DNA from 4 places in the Bradyrhizobium sp. HKCCYLS1011 genome. Region 1 is predicted to be linked to each of the others. Evidence: predicted binding sites of a transcription regulator. Region 1 holds the regulator's gene; each other region holds the start of a gene.
What was found. The regulator LexA, encoded in region 1, represses DNA repair genes until DNA is damaged. The targets are predictions, from matches to a motif close to TGTTCNNNNTGTGTTCNG.

Region 1 (4,210 bases):
GGTGCGTAGCGCGCTGGCGCAGATGCAGACCGCGTTGCACGCCGCGCCGGCGTTCGATCCGGCGACCGAGCAGCGCACCATCCGCCTCGGCTTTTCCAGCGAGGTGGAGCTCTTGCTGATCCCCGAACTCACGGCGGCGCTCCGCCGCGCCGCCCCTGGCTTGCGGCTGATCAGCCAGCCGGCGGAACGAGACCAGGTTCACCGCCTGCTCGACGAGGGATCGCTGGATCTCGCCGTCGGCTGTTTCGAGGCCGAGGTGCAGCGGCACAAGTCGCAGTTCCTGTTCGAGCAGGCGCTGAGCTGCGCCTTCAACCCCAACCGCGTGCCGGTGAAGGCGCCGATCGCGCTTGCCGATTACATGGCGCTGCCGCAGGTGCTGGTCACGTTCACCAACAGCCTGCAGGGGTGCTTCGCCGCCGCACTGGATGAGATCGGGACCGAGCTGAACGTGGTGGCGGCGTCCTCGGAATTTCTGAGCGTGCTGGCGACCGTCGCCGCCTCGCCCGTGATCACGACGATACCGGCGCGCATGGCGCGGCTTTACGGGCCGCGCTTCGGCCTGACGCTCAGCCCGGTCCCCTTGAAGCTGCGACTGCCGGCAGTCTCCATGGTCTGGCCGCTGCAGCTCGATCGCGATGCGGCCTCGGTCTGGCTCAGGACCCTGGTCGCCGAGATCCTGCAGACGACAGAGCGCGCCGCCTGTCGCGCGGTGGCCGGATAGCAACCGATCACTCTGCCGCGACCGCCTCGCAGCCGAAGCGCTTGGCCTTGCGTTAGAGCTTCGGTTAGAAGGCGAATTCGGTCGGCGCTGCGCCGGCTCCTCCCGGAAGGAACTCTCATGGCGCTGATGCCGGTCTCCGAAGCTCTGGCCCTGGTCCTCGACGGCGCCGTCCCGCTGCCCGAGGAGCAGATCGCGCTGGACCAGGCCTATCATCGGGTGCTGGCGCGCGATGTCGCCGCGCTGCGCACGCAGCCGCCGCAGGCGATGTCGGCGATGGACGGCTATGCGGTCCGCGCCGCGGATGCCGACCGCGCGCAGGCGCGGCTCAAGGTGATCGGCGAGATCGCGGCCGGTCGGCCGTTCGAACGTGCGCTCAGAGCGGGCGAAGCCGCGCGCATCTTCACCGGCGGCGTGGTGCCTGACGGGGCCGATGCGGTCGTAATCCAGGAAGACACCATCGCTGACGGCGATCACGTCACCCTCACCGAAGCGGCCAGACAGGGCCGCCACATCCGTCCCGCGGGTGCGGATTTCCGCGAGGGCGACGTGCTGCTCCAGTCCGGGCGCCGCCTGAGCGATCGCGACCTGTCGCTCGCAGCCAGCATGAACTATCCGGAGCTTCCGGTGCGCCGCCGGCCGAAGGTGGCGCTGCTCGCCACCGGCGACGAGCTGGTGATGCCGGGCTCCAGCCCCGAGCCTGGGCAGATCGTCTACTCCAACGGCTATGCTCTGCGCGCGCTGGCGCGCGCCGAAGGCGCAGAACCGATCGACCTCGGCATCGCCGCGGATACCTTGGACGCGACGGTCGCCGGCATTCGCCGCGCGCGCGAGGCGCAAGCCGACATCCTGATCACGACCGGCGGCGCTTCGGTCGGCGATCACGACCTGGTCAAGCAGGGGCTGGATGCTGAAGGCGTGGAGATGGCGTTCTGGAAGATCGCGATGCGCCCGGGCAAGCCGATGATGCATGGGCGCCTCGGCGCTATGCGCGTGATCGGTCTGCCCGGCAATCCCGTCTCCTCCTATGTCTGCAGCCTGTTGTTTCTGGTGCCGCTGATTCGGAAGCTGTTGGGGCTGGCGCAGATCCACCCCGCCCGCGAGACCGCTCTGCTCGGCCGCGACCTCGGCGCCAATGACGTCCGCGAGGACTATTTGCGCGCGCGACTCGAAGAGCGCGAAGACGGCACGCTGGTCGCCACTCCCGTCACGCATCAGGACTCCTCGCTGCTCGGAAATCTCGCGCTGTCCCAGGCTTTGGTGATCCGCCCCGCTTTTGCATCCGCAGCAAGTGCCGGCTCCACCTGCGAGATTCTGCGTCTGCCGGAATAAACCGGGCAGATTCTGACAGGCATCGTGCGCGCCATCTTCACTACAAATTAAGGATTGCAGAACACATATCGAACAGATAGTGTCCGTTCATGATTTGTTTCGAAGATGTTGCGGGCGCCGTGAAAAAGGTCGTCTCGAACAAGGACGACACGTCAACCCTGGGGATCTGGTCGAGATGCTGACGCGCAAACAGTACGAACTTCTGCGGTTCATCAACGAACGTCTGAAGGAAGCTGGCGTGCCGCCCTCCTTCGACGAGATGAAGGACGCACTCGATCTGCGCTCCAAGTCCGGCATCCACCGCCTGATCACGGCGCTCGAGGAGCGCGGCTTCATTCGTCGCCTGCCCAATCGCGCGCGCGCCATCGAGGTGATCAAGCTGCCCGAGCTGTCGCAAGCGGCGAACAATCGGCGCGGCTTCACACCCTCGGTGATCGAAGGCAATCTCGGCAAGGTGCGGACCAGCACGCCTGCGATCGACGACGGTGAGCGTCCGGTCGCGGTTCCGGTGATGGGCCGCATTGCCGCGGGCACGCCGATCGAAGCTTTGCAGACTCGCAGCCACACCATCAGCGTGCCCGCCGACATGCTCGGCACCGGTGAGCATTATGCGCTGGAGGTGCGCGGCGACTCGATGGTCGATGCCGGCATTCTCGACGGCGACATGGCGCTGATCCAGCGCAATGACTCAGCCGATACCGGCGACATCGTCGTGGCCCTGATCGACGACGAGGAAGCCACCCTGAAACGTTTTCGCCGTCGCGGCGCTTCGATTGCGCTCGAGCCGGCCAATACTGCTTATGAAGTCCGCATCCTGCCGCCCAACCGCGTCAAGATTCAGGGCAAGCTGGTCGGACTTTACCGAAAATACTGATTGTTTCGCGCGCGAGCTTCTCACAGGCTCGATTGCGCCGAGACCAGATTTGATCTGACGCGTTGGACGCCTGCTCCGACGACGGTGGTGATTGTGCGCTCTGAGAGTGAAGCAATGCGCTCAAACGGTTGTGATCACGAACGGCCGTAGACGGTGCAGATCAGCGCAGAATTGCCGTTAAGCACGCGCTAACATCGGGTTTGATGTCCACTCTGATAGAGGCCTGCGCCTGTCCGGGGGGAGCGTGGGTTGCTATCTCGAACGAGGAGCGATCCGATGTGTGACTATAGCCTGCATGCCGTTGCGTCCCGCCCTGCGAAGGTCGGGGAAACGCTGATCTCGACGACGTTCCGCGGAACTTCGACCCGCGGCTTCGCCTCCGAGAGCGAGCCGAATGTCGCCGTGTGTATGCTGCCCGGAACGGAATTGGCGTTTGCTGACGACGTCCGCTACGACAGCCGCTGGATCTGGACGCGCACGATCCGCGAACGCGTGGCCAAGTTCAACGCGATCGAGAAGCACGTGCCCGATCGCCATCACGACGCAATCGAATTCGCTGACGGCCGCCACGTGCTGGTAACGCAGCTCTGCGAAGGACAGCGCGTGACCGTGCTGCAGCTCCCGGTCGCCAAGCAGCCTGCCGAGCGCAAGCCGTTGGGCACGGAGGCAGCGAGCGGAAGCGAAGTGACGCCGGTGCGACGGATCTCGATTACCTGAGCTGAAGCGAAGACAAACAAATAGGAACATTCAGCCCTCGGCGGAAGTTGTGGTTCGCCGGGGGGAGAGTGGACCGTGGTCAACAAGATCAGTTGGCAGAAGGCCGGGCGCATCACTGAGCCCGGTCGTTACATGTTTACGTTCGGGTGGCTGACCGTGACGGCCGACGATCTCGCCATCTGGCAGCGACATCCCGATGCGCTCTTCACGCTGGTGGAACTTCCGCCGCCAGCGCAGTCCCCGTCTGACGATGACGAGGAGGACGAGACCTCCGAATATCATCTCGGCACGTTCGAGCTGCCGTCGGAGTCCGGTCAGAGCTAGCACCTCTACGCAGAGGTTGTGGTCCGATCGAACTGCATAGGTCGCGCGTGTCGCATGACTGGATATGGCCCCATCTCGGACATCCTCGATCGGCTCCGATGATGTCCGCTCCGGGGGTGAAACCAGAAGTAAGCGACGTGGAAGCGAATCGCCGCTTTTGAACCCGAAGCCGACGTTGGTGCTGGTCTAGAGACGCCTCCACTCCTGGACTACGATCTGGAAGTCGTCCTCATAGACAATCTTTC
Region 2 (4,210 bases), on a different contig from region 1:
CGCAGGAAATCAGCGGCCTGCATCGGCGCCTTGCCGGCTCGTTGTAGTTCGACGATGCGGATCGCGCCTTCGCCGCAGGCGATGGTCAATTGGTCCTCGAGCACCTCGCCCGGCGTGCCGGCGCCGGCGGAGAGCGTGCAGCGCAGGATCTTCACCCGCACCGCCTCGCCGTCCACCTCGACCTCGCTCCAGGCGCCGGGAAACGGCGACAGGCCATGGATGTGGCGCAGCACCGCATGCGCGGGCTTCGCCCAGTCGATTTTGGCTTCGGCCTTCTCGATCTTGGCCGCGTAGGTGACGCCATCCTCAGGCTGCCTGGTCAGCGTCAGCGCACCGCGCTCCAAGGCCGCCATCGCCCGCGCCATCAGCCCGGCGCCGATTGCAGCGAGCTGGTCATGCAGGTCGGAGGCCGTCATCGCATCTGATATCGCGAGGCGCTCACCCATGGCGACATCGCCGGTGTCGAGGCCGACATCCATCTTCATCACCATCACGCCGGTCTCGGCATCGCCTGCCATGATGGCGCGGTTGATCGGCGCCGCGCCGCGCCAGCGCGGCAACAGCGAGGCATGCAAATTGTAGCAGCCGAGCCTGGGGGCATCGAGAATCGGCTGCGGCAGGATCATGCCATAGGCCACGACGACGGCGGCATCGGCATTGTGCGCGCGAAATTCTGCGAGCGCCTCGTCCGTTCTCAGCGTCTTCGGCGTGAGCACAGGAATACCCAGCCGCTGCGCCTCCTGCTCCACCGGAGTCGGCTGCAGCGCCAGCCCGCGGCGGCCGCCCGGCTTCGGCGCGCGAGTATAGACGACCGCGATCTCGTGGCCGTGAGCGGCGAGTTCGCGCAAGGTCGGCACGGCGAAATCCGGCGTGCCCATGAAGATCAGGCGAAGGGGCATGCTGCTTGCTCGATGCGTTCCCTCCCCCCTTGTGGGGGAGGGTTACAAGGGGGAGAGAGCCGACCGCGCGGGCCGATCGAGCTCGCCCTGTTCATTACTCCGCCGCCCGCTTGGCGGCCTTGGCGAACTTCTTCATCACGCGGTCGCGCTTCAACTTCGACAGATAGTCGATGAAGAGCACGCCGTTGAGGTGATCGATCTCGTGCTGGATGCAGGTGGCATAGAGGCCTTCGGCATCCTCCTCATGCACCTTGCCGTCCAGATCGGTAAAGCGCACCCGCACCCGCGCGGGCCGCTCGACCTCCTCGTAATATTCGGGGATCGACAGGCAGCCTTCCTGATAGACCGACAGTTCGTCGGACTTGGACAGGATCTCCGGATTGATGAAGACCCGCGGCTCGGCCTTGCCTTCGCCGTTCTCGTCGCGCTTGGCGAGATCCATGGTGATGACGCGCACCGGCTGCGCGACCTGGATCGCCGCGAGCCCGATCCCGGGCGCGTCGTACATGGTCTGGAACATGTCGTCGACCAGCTGCCGGATCTCCGGCGTTACCTTCTCGACAGGTGTGGACACCAGCCGCAACTGTTTGTCCGGCAGGATGATGATTTCTCTGAGGGCCATGGCGCGCGATTTAAGCGCGCCGCAGCACGCGGTCAATCTGAACGCCGCCCATCGGGCCGTCCCCGAGCGACGAATTTTAGGTCAGCGTTAACCATGAATCTCAACGGTTCGTTAACCATAAATGTTCTTATTTTGTTCCTGCTTATCCGCGAATCTGATAGATTGGGCCTATGACCCCGATGAACCCCGTCGTTTTCGTGATCGGCAACCTGCCGGTCCGAGCCTTTGACGCGCTGACCGGCTTCGGCGCGCTGGTGCTACTGCTGCTCGTTGTGATCGCACTGGTGGTGGCCCGCTCCGGCCGGCGCGGGGCCGAGCTTGCAACGATGCAAGCGATGCGCGCCGACGACCTGGAGCAGCGCCTGTCCGAGATGCTGCGGGCCCAGAGCGAGGCGTCGGGGCGGGTGGACGCGATGGCGCAGGTGCTTGCCGGCCGCCAGACCGAGCTCGCGCGCACCGTCAACGACCGGCTGGATTCCGTGACTCACCGCGTCGGCCAGTCGATGGAGCAGACCACGCGCCACACGATGGAGTCCTTGCGCGTGCTGCATGAGCGGCTCGGCATCATCGACCATGCGCACAAGAACCTGACCGAGCTGACCACGCAGGTGACGACGCTGCGCGACGTGCTCGCCAACAAGCAGGCGCGCGGCGCCTTCGGCCAGGCGCGGATGGAGGCGATCGTCCAGGACGGGCTGCCGAAGGGGAGCTACGCGTTCCAGTACACGCTGTCGAGCGGCAAGCGGCCGGACTGCGTCGTGTTCCTGCCGGATGCGCGCCCGCTCTGCATCGATGCGAAATTCCCGCTCGAGGCCGTAACCGCGCTGCACGACGCGCGCAGCGACGAAGAGAAGCGTTTCGCCGGCCAGCGGTTGCGCGCCGATGTGCTGAAGCACGTCAACGACATCGCGGAGAAATACCTGATTGTCGGCGAGACCCAGGATACCGCGCTGATGTTCGTGCCCTCGGAATCCGTCTATGCCGAGATCCATGACGGCTTCGACGACGTGATCCAGAAGGCCTATCGCGCCCGCGTGGTGCTGGTGTCGCCGTCGCTGTTGATGCTCGCGATCCAGGTGATGCAGCAGATCATGAAGGACGCACGCATCCGCGACGCCGCCGACCAGATCCGCACCGAGGTGATGCACCTCGGTGACGACCTCGGCCGCCTGCGCGAGCGCGTGCTCAAGCTGCAGAAGCACTTCGGCGACGTCAACGAGGACGTCCGTCAAATTCTGATCTCCGCCGACAAGATCGAGAAGCGCGCCGGCCGCATCGAGGAGCTCGATTTCAGCAAGGCCGACGCCCCGGTCGAAGCGCCACGGATCGTGGCTGCGCCGGGCGCGGCACCCGACCTGTTCCCGCTGGCGGGACGGATGCAGGCGGGGGAGTAAGGCGGCTTCTTTTTTGGAGCAAAAGCAGCCTCTTCAGCAATGGTCGTCATCGCCCGGCTTGACCGGGCGATCCAGTATCCCAGAGGCCGTAGATGAGCGAACGCAGCTTCTACGTCTACATACTCGCAAGCCACGTCGGCGGCACGCTGTATATTGGCGTCACGAACGATCTCATCCGTCGTGTTGCCGAGCATAGATCGCAAATGTCCGACAGCTTTACGAAGCGCTACGGGGTCGCTCGGCTCGTATACTTCGAAGTTTTCGAGCAGATCGAACATGCGATCCACCGCGAGAAGCGGTTGAAGAAATGGCAGCGAGCCTGGAAGATTACATTGATCGAGAAAGACAATCCCAACTGGATCGATCTCTATCCGCAGATCGCGGGAGTCTAAAGATAAGCCTCTGGAATACTGGATCGCCCGGTCAAGCCGGGCGATGACAGCTTTGCTTGTGGCTCGGTCGAAATCTGCTACCACCACTTCATGGTTGCTCCAGAACTGACATCCAAATCGGCGACAACTCCCGCCAAGTCCCCCACCTGGCGCGAGAGCGTGGCCGTCTACCTGCAGCCGCGCGTCTTGATCGTGCTGTTCCTGGGCTTCTCCTCCGGCCTGCCGCTGGCACTCTCCGGCTCGACTTTGCAGATCTGGATGCGCGAGGTCGGCGTCGATCTCGGCACCATCGGACTCTTCGCTCTGGTCGGAACTCCGTACACACTGAAGTTCCTGTGGGCGCCGCTGGTCGACGCGCTGCATCTACCGCTGTTCACCGCCGCGTTCGGCCGCCGCCGCGGCTGGCTGGTGTTTGCGCAAATGCTGCTGATCGGATCGATCGGGCTGTTGGCCCTGACCGATCCTGCCCGCGCGCCGTTCATGGTTGCGCTCGCGGCGCTCCTGGTCGCTGCGACCTCATCGACCCAGGACATCGTGGTCGACGCCTTCCGGGTCGAGAGCCTGCCCGAGAGCGAGCAGGCCGCAGGCATGGCGGCTTATGTCGCCGCCTACCGCATCGGCATGCTGGTCTCGACCGCCGGCGCGCTCGTCGTCGTCTCGGCATTCGAGAGCAGCGGCCTGCCGCGACCGTCGTCGTGGATGTGGGGCTACATCGTCATGGCCGGGCTGGTGCTGATCGGCACCGTCACCGCACTGCTCGCGACCGAACCCGCGCAATCCAAGCAGGCCGAGGCCGCTACCGCAGCAGACACCGCAATCGTCCGCGTGATCCACGCCGCCAGCGGCGCGTTCTCGGAATTCCTCACCCGCAAGGACGCGCTCGCCGCGCTCGCCTTCGTGGTG
Region 3 (4,210 bases), on a different contig from region 1:
GCTTCGATACCGAACACGAGGCCGCCACTCTGCCATCGATAGCCGATCTGGCCGCCCGCCAGGGCGCCGGTGGCATTGTGGCAGCCTTCGGAGGCTCCGGCCGCGGTGTTGGTCCAGCAGCTGTGAGCGGAGCCGCCGCCGGCGTTCAGGCCGGCATAGAACCCACCCCATTCATAGATGGCGGCCACCATGGCTGGCGCCTTGGTGTAGGTGCGCGCGGGCAAATCGGCTGCGATGGCCGGCGCTGCCCCCAGCGCCAATAGGGTTGCCGCCCCCAGCAGCATTCCTCGCATCGCAGTCCCCAAATCCCTTCCGACGCCCGCACGCACACTCACCAACGCCCCCCGACGCCCTCGTTCTATAGCCGCTTTCCCTGCGACATGCCGTCACCGAAATGCCACAACGGCTGAGCAAGCGCCAGCCGTCGAGCAATCCGGCGCCAAATGAAAAGGCCGGCGCAGAGGCCGGCCTTTTTTGCGCGAGTTGGGTGTGCTGCGCGATCAGTAGCGGGCGACGACCGGGCCGCCGAAGTGCCAAATAATACCGGCCTTGACGGTGTGGACGGTGTCTTTGAACTCGGAGCGATCGGTCGCGACCGGTGTGAACTGGATCGTGCTGCGGCCAAAATCGATGAAGTTGTATTCGAGCTTGGCCGACCAGTTCGGAGCGAACATGTATTCGCCGCCCACGCCGACGGTCCAACCCCAGCGCCAATCGTTTTGGACGAAGCTCGGCGGGTTAAGACCGGCATCATACCGATGCTGCAGATCTCCCACAGCGGCACCACCGCTGATGAAGAGCAGGGCAGGCCCGGTCGCCCAACCCAGGCGGCCCTTGATATCGCCGAAGCTCCGTATTTTCGTGAAATAGGTATCTCCGAAGCCTAGCGCCGGGTTGATTACGGCCGAGCGGCCGTTGATATCCGACCAGTGATAGTCGCCCTCGAGGCCGATCACGTAGTTGCCGAACTGCCAGTTGTAGCCGGCCACACCACCGACGAAACCGCCGGAGGTGTCGTAGTTCTGTGTGCCAAGGAAGCCCACAGTGTTCGGCGCGCCGAAGAATGTCTCCTTGGTACGGCCCCAGCCGCCGCCGCCTTGCACACCGATGTAGAACCCGGCCCAGGTCGGGGGCAGGGGAGCAGGCGCTGGCGGCGCCTTGGTATAGGGACGTGCAGCGAGATCGGCAGCGCTCGCGGGCGTGACCAGTCCCAGGACAATCAGGCTTACAGCTCCAAGCATAATCTTTTTCATTGGAAGTTCTCCCGCATCGCGCGCTTTCATGATCGGTCCCCCCGAAAAGCGCCCAGTAACAGATCAGCACGACCGCCGAAGCGGCTTGTCATTCCTTGAGCAGGATACGTGATTCAACCAAAAAGACTGTCGCCCAAAAGCCACATAGAGGCCGTGAAATCGGCTGTCGGAAACTAGCATAAGTTAATGATAGTACTTGTGTTTCTCTGGCATGCCTGGAACCCGCATCTCCGCCCTGAAGTGGAACCTTGATCAACTCCGTTTTGGACGGAACTCAACGCACGATTGCGAACACAGGCGACGAACAAAGCTGGAACATCTCGCCGCGGCTGCTATATGTGGATAAGCTAGGAGAAGGCGGGTGACCCGGCCGGCAAGCGTATAGGGTCCGCCGAAGAGGAAGGGATGAGCCACCGCATGCCGACAGGCCGGCGTGGACACCGGTCCAGCAATTCGAACCGCGGGAGAGTGCGATGGCGGGAAGCGTGAACAAAGTGATTCTGGTGGGCAATCTCGGCAAGGATCCCGAGATCCGGCGCACCCAGGACGGTCGGCCGATCGCCAATTTGAGCATCGCGACCTCGGAGACATGGCGCGACAAGGCCACCGGCGAGCGCAAGGAAAAGACCGAGTGGCACCGCGTCGTGATCTTCAACGAAGGGCTCTGCAAGGTCGCCGAGCAGTATCTGAAGAAGGGCGCGAAGGTTTACATCGAGGGCGCGCTGCAGACCCGCAAATGGACTGACCAGAGCGGCGTCGAGAAATACTCGACCGAGGTGGTGCTGCAGGGCTTCAATTCGACGCTGACCATGCTCGATGGCCGCGGCGGCGGTGGAGGCAGCTTCGCCGATGAGCCCGGCGGTGATTTCGGCAGCAGCGGTCCGTCGATGGCGCCGCCGCGCCGCGCGGTTGCTTCGGCCGGCGGCGGCGGACGCAACAGCGACATGGACGACGACATTCCGTTCTGATCGATTCACAGCTGAGACGACGGCAGACCTCGCGCGCTCGCGCGAGGTTTTGCCCATCATCCGTGTTTATCGTGTTGGCCGGTCAACACGGTTGTGCCGATCTGCTGGGACTGGACTGATCGCCGGCTTAGACCGCAATCACCCGTCGCCCCGATATCGTAGTCTCGGTCATCGGTCCGCGTCTGCCATCCAGGCCTCGGCGTCAGCGCCGGCCGGAAGCCGCAACGGCGCAGCTGGCTCAGTGGCCGCCCGCCAGATCGCCTTGGCCACATCAGTTGCATGGGTGACTGGACTGGAACTGTCGCGGACGCTCGCGACGAAGCGCTCGATCAGGGGCGCATAGTCGGGATTATCCGGACCGCGCAAGTGCGGGCGGGCATTGTCGCCGAAGCGCGTCTCGGGCGAACGGCCCGGCAGCACAAGATGCACCCGGACTCCGAACGGACTTACCTCGACCGCGAGCGACTCGGTGAAGGCATTCACCGCTGCCTTGCTCGCTCTGTAGACGCCCACGATCGGCAGCGGCTTGAGCGTAACGGACGAGGTAACATTGATGATGACGCCTGCGCGCCGCTTGCGAAATTGCGGCAGCACCGCCTGGCACATCGCGAGCGTGCCGATCGTGTTGGTCTGAAACAGCGCTTGCACGGTATCCGCCGCCGTCAGTTCGACCGGCGCAGGTGCGCCGAAGCCGGCATTGTTCACGAGCACGTCGATCGGCGTCGCAATGTTCACCGCTTGGGCGATGCTGTCGGAATTCGTGACGTCAAGCGGCAGCACGCGCAGCCGCTCGGAGGAGGGCAGCAGCTCCTGATGCGGCGTGCGCATGGTCGCCACGACGTTCCAACCTTGCTCGAGGAACAGCTTCGCGGTCTCCAGGCCAAATCCGGACGAGCAGCCGGTGATCAAGACGGTATTCATGAGAGCCTCCTCGGAAAACGGATAGCCCATTGCTAGAGATGGCGCTCAAGACTTACTATGATCGAGCGTCCCTGTTTCTTTAGCGTCAGTCCTCCCATGCCCGTCCTGCCATGACCGTCGATCCGCTCGCTGAGATTGTCACCCTGCTGCAGCCGGCGGCTCGCCTCTCCAAGCTGGTGGAGTGCGCCGGCTCATGGCGCATCCACCGTCAGGCCACCGGGGAGCCGTTCTACTGTGCGGTTCTGGACGGGGAGTGCCGCGTCGCGGTCGACGGGCAGCCGCCAATGGTCCTGCAGGCCGGCGACTTCGTGCTCGTTCCCGCCATGCGCGATCTGATCAATGAAAGTCTGGATCCGCCTGCCGGCCGCTCAGTCAGTGTCCCGAGGCAGGTGAGCGACGGCCATGTCCGCGTCGGTCGCCAGGATGGACCGGCCGACCTGCGCATGCGCATCGGGCACTGTAGCTTCGGCTCGCCGAATGCCGATCTGCTTGTGCCCTTGTTGCCGCAGATGGTGCTCGTACGCGGCCAGTCCCGGCTCGTCACGCTGATGCAGCTGGTCAGCGACGAGACGCGCGCGCAACGTCCAGCACGCGAACTCGTTCTCGAGCGGCTGCTGGAGGTGCTGCTGATCGAGGCCCTGCGGTGCGGAGCCGAAACCGCGGCTTCGCCGGGCCTCTCCCGGGGACTTGCCGACGAGCGCCTCGCAGCGGCGCTGTGCGCGTTGCACGCGCGGCCCGAACATCCCTGGACGGTGGCGGAGCTCGCCGCCGAAGCGGCGCTATCCCGCTCGGCCTTTTTCGCCCGGTTCAGTCGCACTGTGGGTTTGCCCCCGATGCAGTATCTCCAGGCATGGCGCATGGCGCTCGCCAGGCGACTGCTGCGTGAGCGCGAACTCGGGATGGACGAGGTGGCAGAACGCGTGGGCTACGGCTCGGCCAGCGCCTTCAGTGTTGCCTTCGCCCGTCACTCCGGCGTGGCGCCAGCCCGCTATGCGCGAACGATTCAGAGCAAGGCTTAGTTAACAAGGCTTAGTCATTCGTTTCGGTCCGTTGTCGTCGATCGACAGC
Region 4 (4,210 bases), on a different contig from region 1:
TCCTCGACCGTCATGTCGAGCACGTCGGCGATCGACTTGCCCTTGAACAGCACCTCCAGGGTTTCGCGATTGTAGCGCTTGCCCTTGCAGACGTCGCAGGTGACGTAGACGTCGGGCAGGAAGTGCATCTCGATCTTGATGACGCCGTCGCCCTGGCAGGCCTCGCAGCGGCCGCCCTTGACGTTGAAGGAGAAGCGGCCCGGCTCATAGCCGCGCGCCTTGGCCTCAGGCAGGCCCGCGAACCACTCGCGGATCGGCGTGAAGGCGCCGGTATAGGTTGCGGGATTTGAGCGCGGCGTGCGGCCGATCGGCGACTGGTCGATGTCGATGATCTTGTCGATATGTTCCAGGCCCTCGATGCGGTCATGCGGCGCGGCCGCCTCGTTGGCGCCGTTGAGCTTGCGCGCGATCGCCTTGTAGAGCGTGTCGATCAATAGCGTCGATTTGCCGCCGCCGGACACGCCGGTGATGCAGGTGAACAGCCCGAGCGGAATCTCGGCCGAGACGTTCTTTAAGTTATTGCCGCGCGCATTCACCACCTTGATGGTGCGGCGATGGTTCGGTGGCCGCCGTTCCGGCACCGCGACCTCGAGCTCGCCCGTGAGATATTTGCCGGTCAGCGATTTCGGGTTGCGCATGATCTCGGCTGGCGTGCCCTCGGCGACGATGTTGCCGCCATGCATGCCGGCGCCTGGACCAATGTCGAGCACGTAGTCGGCAAGGCGAATGGCATCCTCGTCATGCTCGACCACGATCACGGTGTTGCCGAGGTCGCGCAGGCGCTTCAGCGTGTCGAGCAGGCGGGCATTGTCGCGCTGGTGCAGACCGATCGAGGGCTCGTCGAGCACGTAGAGCACGCCTGTCAGGCCAGAGCCGATCTGCGAGGCCAGGCGGATGCGCTGGCTCTCGCCGCCGGATAAGGTGCCGGAGGAGCGCGATAGGGTCAGATAGTTGAGGCCGACATCGAGCAGGAAGGTGAGGCGCTCGCGGATCTCCTTGAGGATGCGCGCGGCGATCTCGGCCTGCTGCGCGTTGAGGCTCTCCGGTACTTTCGCGAACCACTCGCCGGCCGCCTTCACGCTGAGTTCGCTGATCTCGCCGATATGCTTGGTGCCGACCTTGACGCACAGCGCCTCGGGCTTGAGGCGGTAGCCGTTGCAGGCGGCGCAGGGCACGTCGTTGAAATATTTGCCGAGCTCCTCGCGCGCCCATTCGCTCTCGGTCTCGCGGAAGCGGCGCTCGATATTGGTCACGACGCCCTCGAACGGCTTCTTGGTGTCGTAGGAGCGGACGCCGTCCTCATAGGTGAACTTGATCTCGTCGTCGCCGGAGCCGTTCAGCAGCGCGTTCTGCACCTTCTTCGGCAGCTCCTTCCACTTGGTGTCGAGGGTGAATTTGTAGAACTTGGCCAACGCCGTCAGGGTCTGCAGGTAATAGGGCGAAGACGACTTGGCCCAGGGCGCGATCGCGCCCTTGCGCAAGGTCAGCTCCTTGTCGGGAATCACCAGGTCGGCGTCGACATGCTGCTCGACCCCGAGCCCGCCGCAGGCGGGGCAGGCGCCGTACGGATTGTTGAACGAGAACAGCCGCGGCTCGATCTCGGGGATGGTGAAGCCGGAGACCGGGCAGGCGAATTTTTCCGAGAACAGGATGCGCTCGGGTCCGCTCTTGTCGTGGATCTTGGCGGTCTTCTTCTTCTCCTCGGCCGGCGCGCCGGAGGTGGGCGCATCGGCGAACTCGATCACCGCCAAGCCCTCCGCGAGCTTCAGCGCGGTCTCGAAGCTTTCCGCAAGCCGCTGGCCGATATCGGAGCGCACCACGATGCGGTCGACCACGACGTCGATATCGTGCGGGAACTTCTTGTCCAGCGTCGGCGCCTCGGCGAGCTCGTGGAAGGTGCCGTCGATCTTGACGCGCTGAAAGCCCTTCTTGAGATACTCGGCGAGCTCCTTCTTGTACTCGCCCTTGCGTCCCCGCACGACCGGCGCCAGCAGATAAAGCCGCGTGCCTTCCGGCAGCGCCAGCACGCGATCGACCATCTGAGACACGGTCTGGCTCTCGATCGGCAGCCCGGTCGCCGGCGAGTAGGGCACGCCGACGCGCGCCCAGAGCAGGCGCATGTAGTCGTAGATCTCGGTGACGGTGCCGACGGTTGAGCGCGGGTTCTTCGAGGTCGTCTTCTGCTCGATCGAGATCGCAGGCGATAGGCCGTCGATCTGATCGACGTCCGGCTTCTGCATCATCTCCAGGAACTGGCGCGCATAGGCCGAGAGCGATTCGACGTAGCGGCGCTGGCCCTCAGCATAGATGGTGTCGAAGGCGAGCGAGGATTTGCCGGAGCCGGACAGGCCGGTGAACACGACGAGCCTATCGCGCGGAATCTCGACGTCGATGTTCTTGAGATTGTGCTCGCGCGCGCCTCTGATGGTGATGGCGCGCAGGCTCGACTGATTGGCTTGCGCACGTTGCTTGGCCTTGAGCACTTCATCCATCGCGATTCGTCCCACGGCGCCGGTCCAGCGCCATTGTTGGCGGCGCGCAGACTAGCGCGCCTTTCGGTTCAGGCGCGCTCCGCCGGGAACCGGCCATCGGACGCCAAGGGAGAAAGGTAGGCTAGGAACGTAGGAAGAACGGCGGCGAATTTCCAGTGCGCGAATCGAATCATCAACAATGCGCAGACGGAATGGCAGCGCCTGTCAGCAGGCCGGCGCCGAACAGGTGCCAGGAGCACAAGACAAGAGCACAAGAGCAGGAGCGGTAAAGAAAAAGCCTCCGCTCGCGAGAGCGGAGGCTTTGCAGGTGGCCCAGAAGGCCCGTCGGTCTTAGAAGTGGTAGTTCACGCCGACCTGCACGGTGTGCAGGTTGAGGTCGCCGGTCGGCAGCGCACCGTTGAAGTAGGTCTTGCCGCCGAAGCTCTTGTAGAGGTATTCGGCCTTGATCGACCACTTCGGAGCAATCAGGAACTCGGCGCCAGCGCCGGCGGTCCAGCCGCTCAGGAACTGCGAGTCGGACGCGCTCACGCCGAGCGCGGAGAGCGTGATCTTGTTGTCGGCCCAGGCGTAACCAGCGGTGCCGTACAGCAGGACGTTGCCGAACGCGTAGCCGAGGCGGCCGCGGACCGTACCGGTTGCATCGACCTTGCTTCCGACGCTGACGGCACCGAAGCCGGGGACAACGCCCGCAACGGAGTCGTTGATGTCGGCCCAGGCGGCATCGGCCTCAAGGCCGTACACCCAGTTTGCGGTCTGCCAGTTGTAGCCCAAGGTGCCGCCCGCGAAACCGCCCTTCGGGCTGAGAATGCCGCCGTTGTCCGTGGTGGCGTAGCCGCCCATGGCGCCGATGTAGAAGCCGGCCCAGGTCGGCAGCGGGGCCATAACCGGCGCCTTGGTGTAGGTGCGCGCGGCGAGATCGGCAGCGACGGCAGGAGCCATTCCCAGCGCGGCAAAGGCCACAGTCGTCAGCAGAAGTTTCTTCATGATTTCCAGTCCCATTCTTCCTCGTCGCTCTCGCCGCGCTTGCAAGTCCTGTCACGCGACCAGAACGTACCCGTTCAGATTGACGAGGCCCTCATAACCGAGGTCCGGGCGAAATACCGTCACCTCAGAGCCACAGTCGGGGCGAAAGCACGGATTTGGGAACCGATTCAAAAAGAGGTGGCCGTTCAATCACTTGTTCCAACTGTGTCCGGAAAAACGCGGTTGTCACGGACAATAAAAAGGCCGGCGCAGGGCCGGCCTTCAGGTTCGATCGCGCCGCGTGGCAGATCAGTATCGCGTCAGCGCCGCCCCGCCGAAGCGGTAATTGACGCGCACGGTTGCGAGATCGACGCTCTGCTTGATCGTATCGGTGCGGGCGTTGGCAAACGCGGTGGCGGGGAAGTTGATGTCGCGGCTGCCCATGAAGAGGTGGTCGTATTCGACCGCCACCGACCAGTTCGGGGCGAAAGCATATTCAACGCCGGTGCCGACGGTGCCGCCCCAGCGCGACTCGCTTGCCGAATCGAGTTCGGCGCCGGTCAGGGTGGCCAAGCCGCGGTACTTGTTGTGGGTGACGGCCGCGCCGCCCTTCACGTACCAGAGCACATTGTCCCAGGCATAGCCGCCCTGGACCGTGAACAGGCCGATCGCATCGGTCTTGGTCTGATTGGTGATGCCGACTGCCGACGCGGCCGTGCTCGCGTTCGATGCCTTCAGATCGGTCCAGTCGCCCT

Region 2: the regulator LexA is predicted to act here: its motif matches at 1,644-1,661, upstream of ACQR1W_RS36000 (DNA recombination protein RmuC).
Region 3: the regulator LexA is predicted to act here: its motif matches at 1,554-1,571, upstream of ACQR1W_RS01040 (single-stranded DNA-binding protein).
Region 4: the regulator LexA is predicted to act here: its motif matches at 2,616-2,633, upstream of uvrA (excinuclease ABC subunit UvrA).

The regions. Positions count from the first base shown of each region.
Region 1 is NZ_JBNPTT010000009.1:4,744-8,953, forward strand. It holds gene ACQR1W_RS27525 (LysR substrate-binding domain-containing protein) at 1-721, shown strand, start outside; gene ACQR1W_RS27530 (molybdopterin molybdotransferase MoeA) at 839-2,050, shown strand; gene lexA (transcriptional repressor LexA) at 2,226-2,924, shown strand; gene ACQR1W_RS27540 (hypothetical protein) at 3,201-3,641, shown strand; gene ACQR1W_RS27545 (hypothetical protein) at 3,717-3,965, shown strand; gene ACQR1W_RS27550 (hypothetical protein) at 4,152-4,210, opposite strand, start outside.
Region 2 is NZ_JBNPTT010000014.1:124,622-128,831, forward strand. It holds gene fmt (methionyl-tRNA formyltransferase) at 1-899, opposite strand, end outside; gene def (peptide deformylase) at 994-1,521, opposite strand; gene ACQR1W_RS36000 (DNA recombination protein RmuC) at 1,701-2,915, shown strand; gene ACQR1W_RS36005 (GIY-YIG nuclease family protein) at 3,008-3,307, shown strand; gene ACQR1W_RS36010 (AmpG family muropeptide MFS transporter) at 3,398-4,210, shown strand, end outside.
Region 3 is NZ_JBNPTT010000001.1:219,972-224,181, forward strand. It holds gene ACQR1W_RS01030 (outer membrane protein) at 1-293, opposite strand, end outside; gene ACQR1W_RS01035 (outer membrane protein) at 501-1,253, opposite strand; gene ACQR1W_RS01040 (single-stranded DNA-binding protein) at 1,727-2,221, shown strand; gene ACQR1W_RS01045 (SDR family oxidoreductase) at 2,390-3,142, opposite strand; gene ACQR1W_RS01050 (AraC family transcriptional regulator) at 3,253-4,161, shown strand.
Region 4 is NZ_JBNPTT010000001.1:214,715-218,924, forward strand. It holds gene uvrA (excinuclease ABC subunit UvrA) at 1-2,492, opposite strand, end outside; gene ACQR1W_RS01020 (outer membrane protein) at 2,823-3,476, opposite strand; gene ACQR1W_RS01025 (outer membrane protein) at 3,765-4,210, opposite strand, start outside.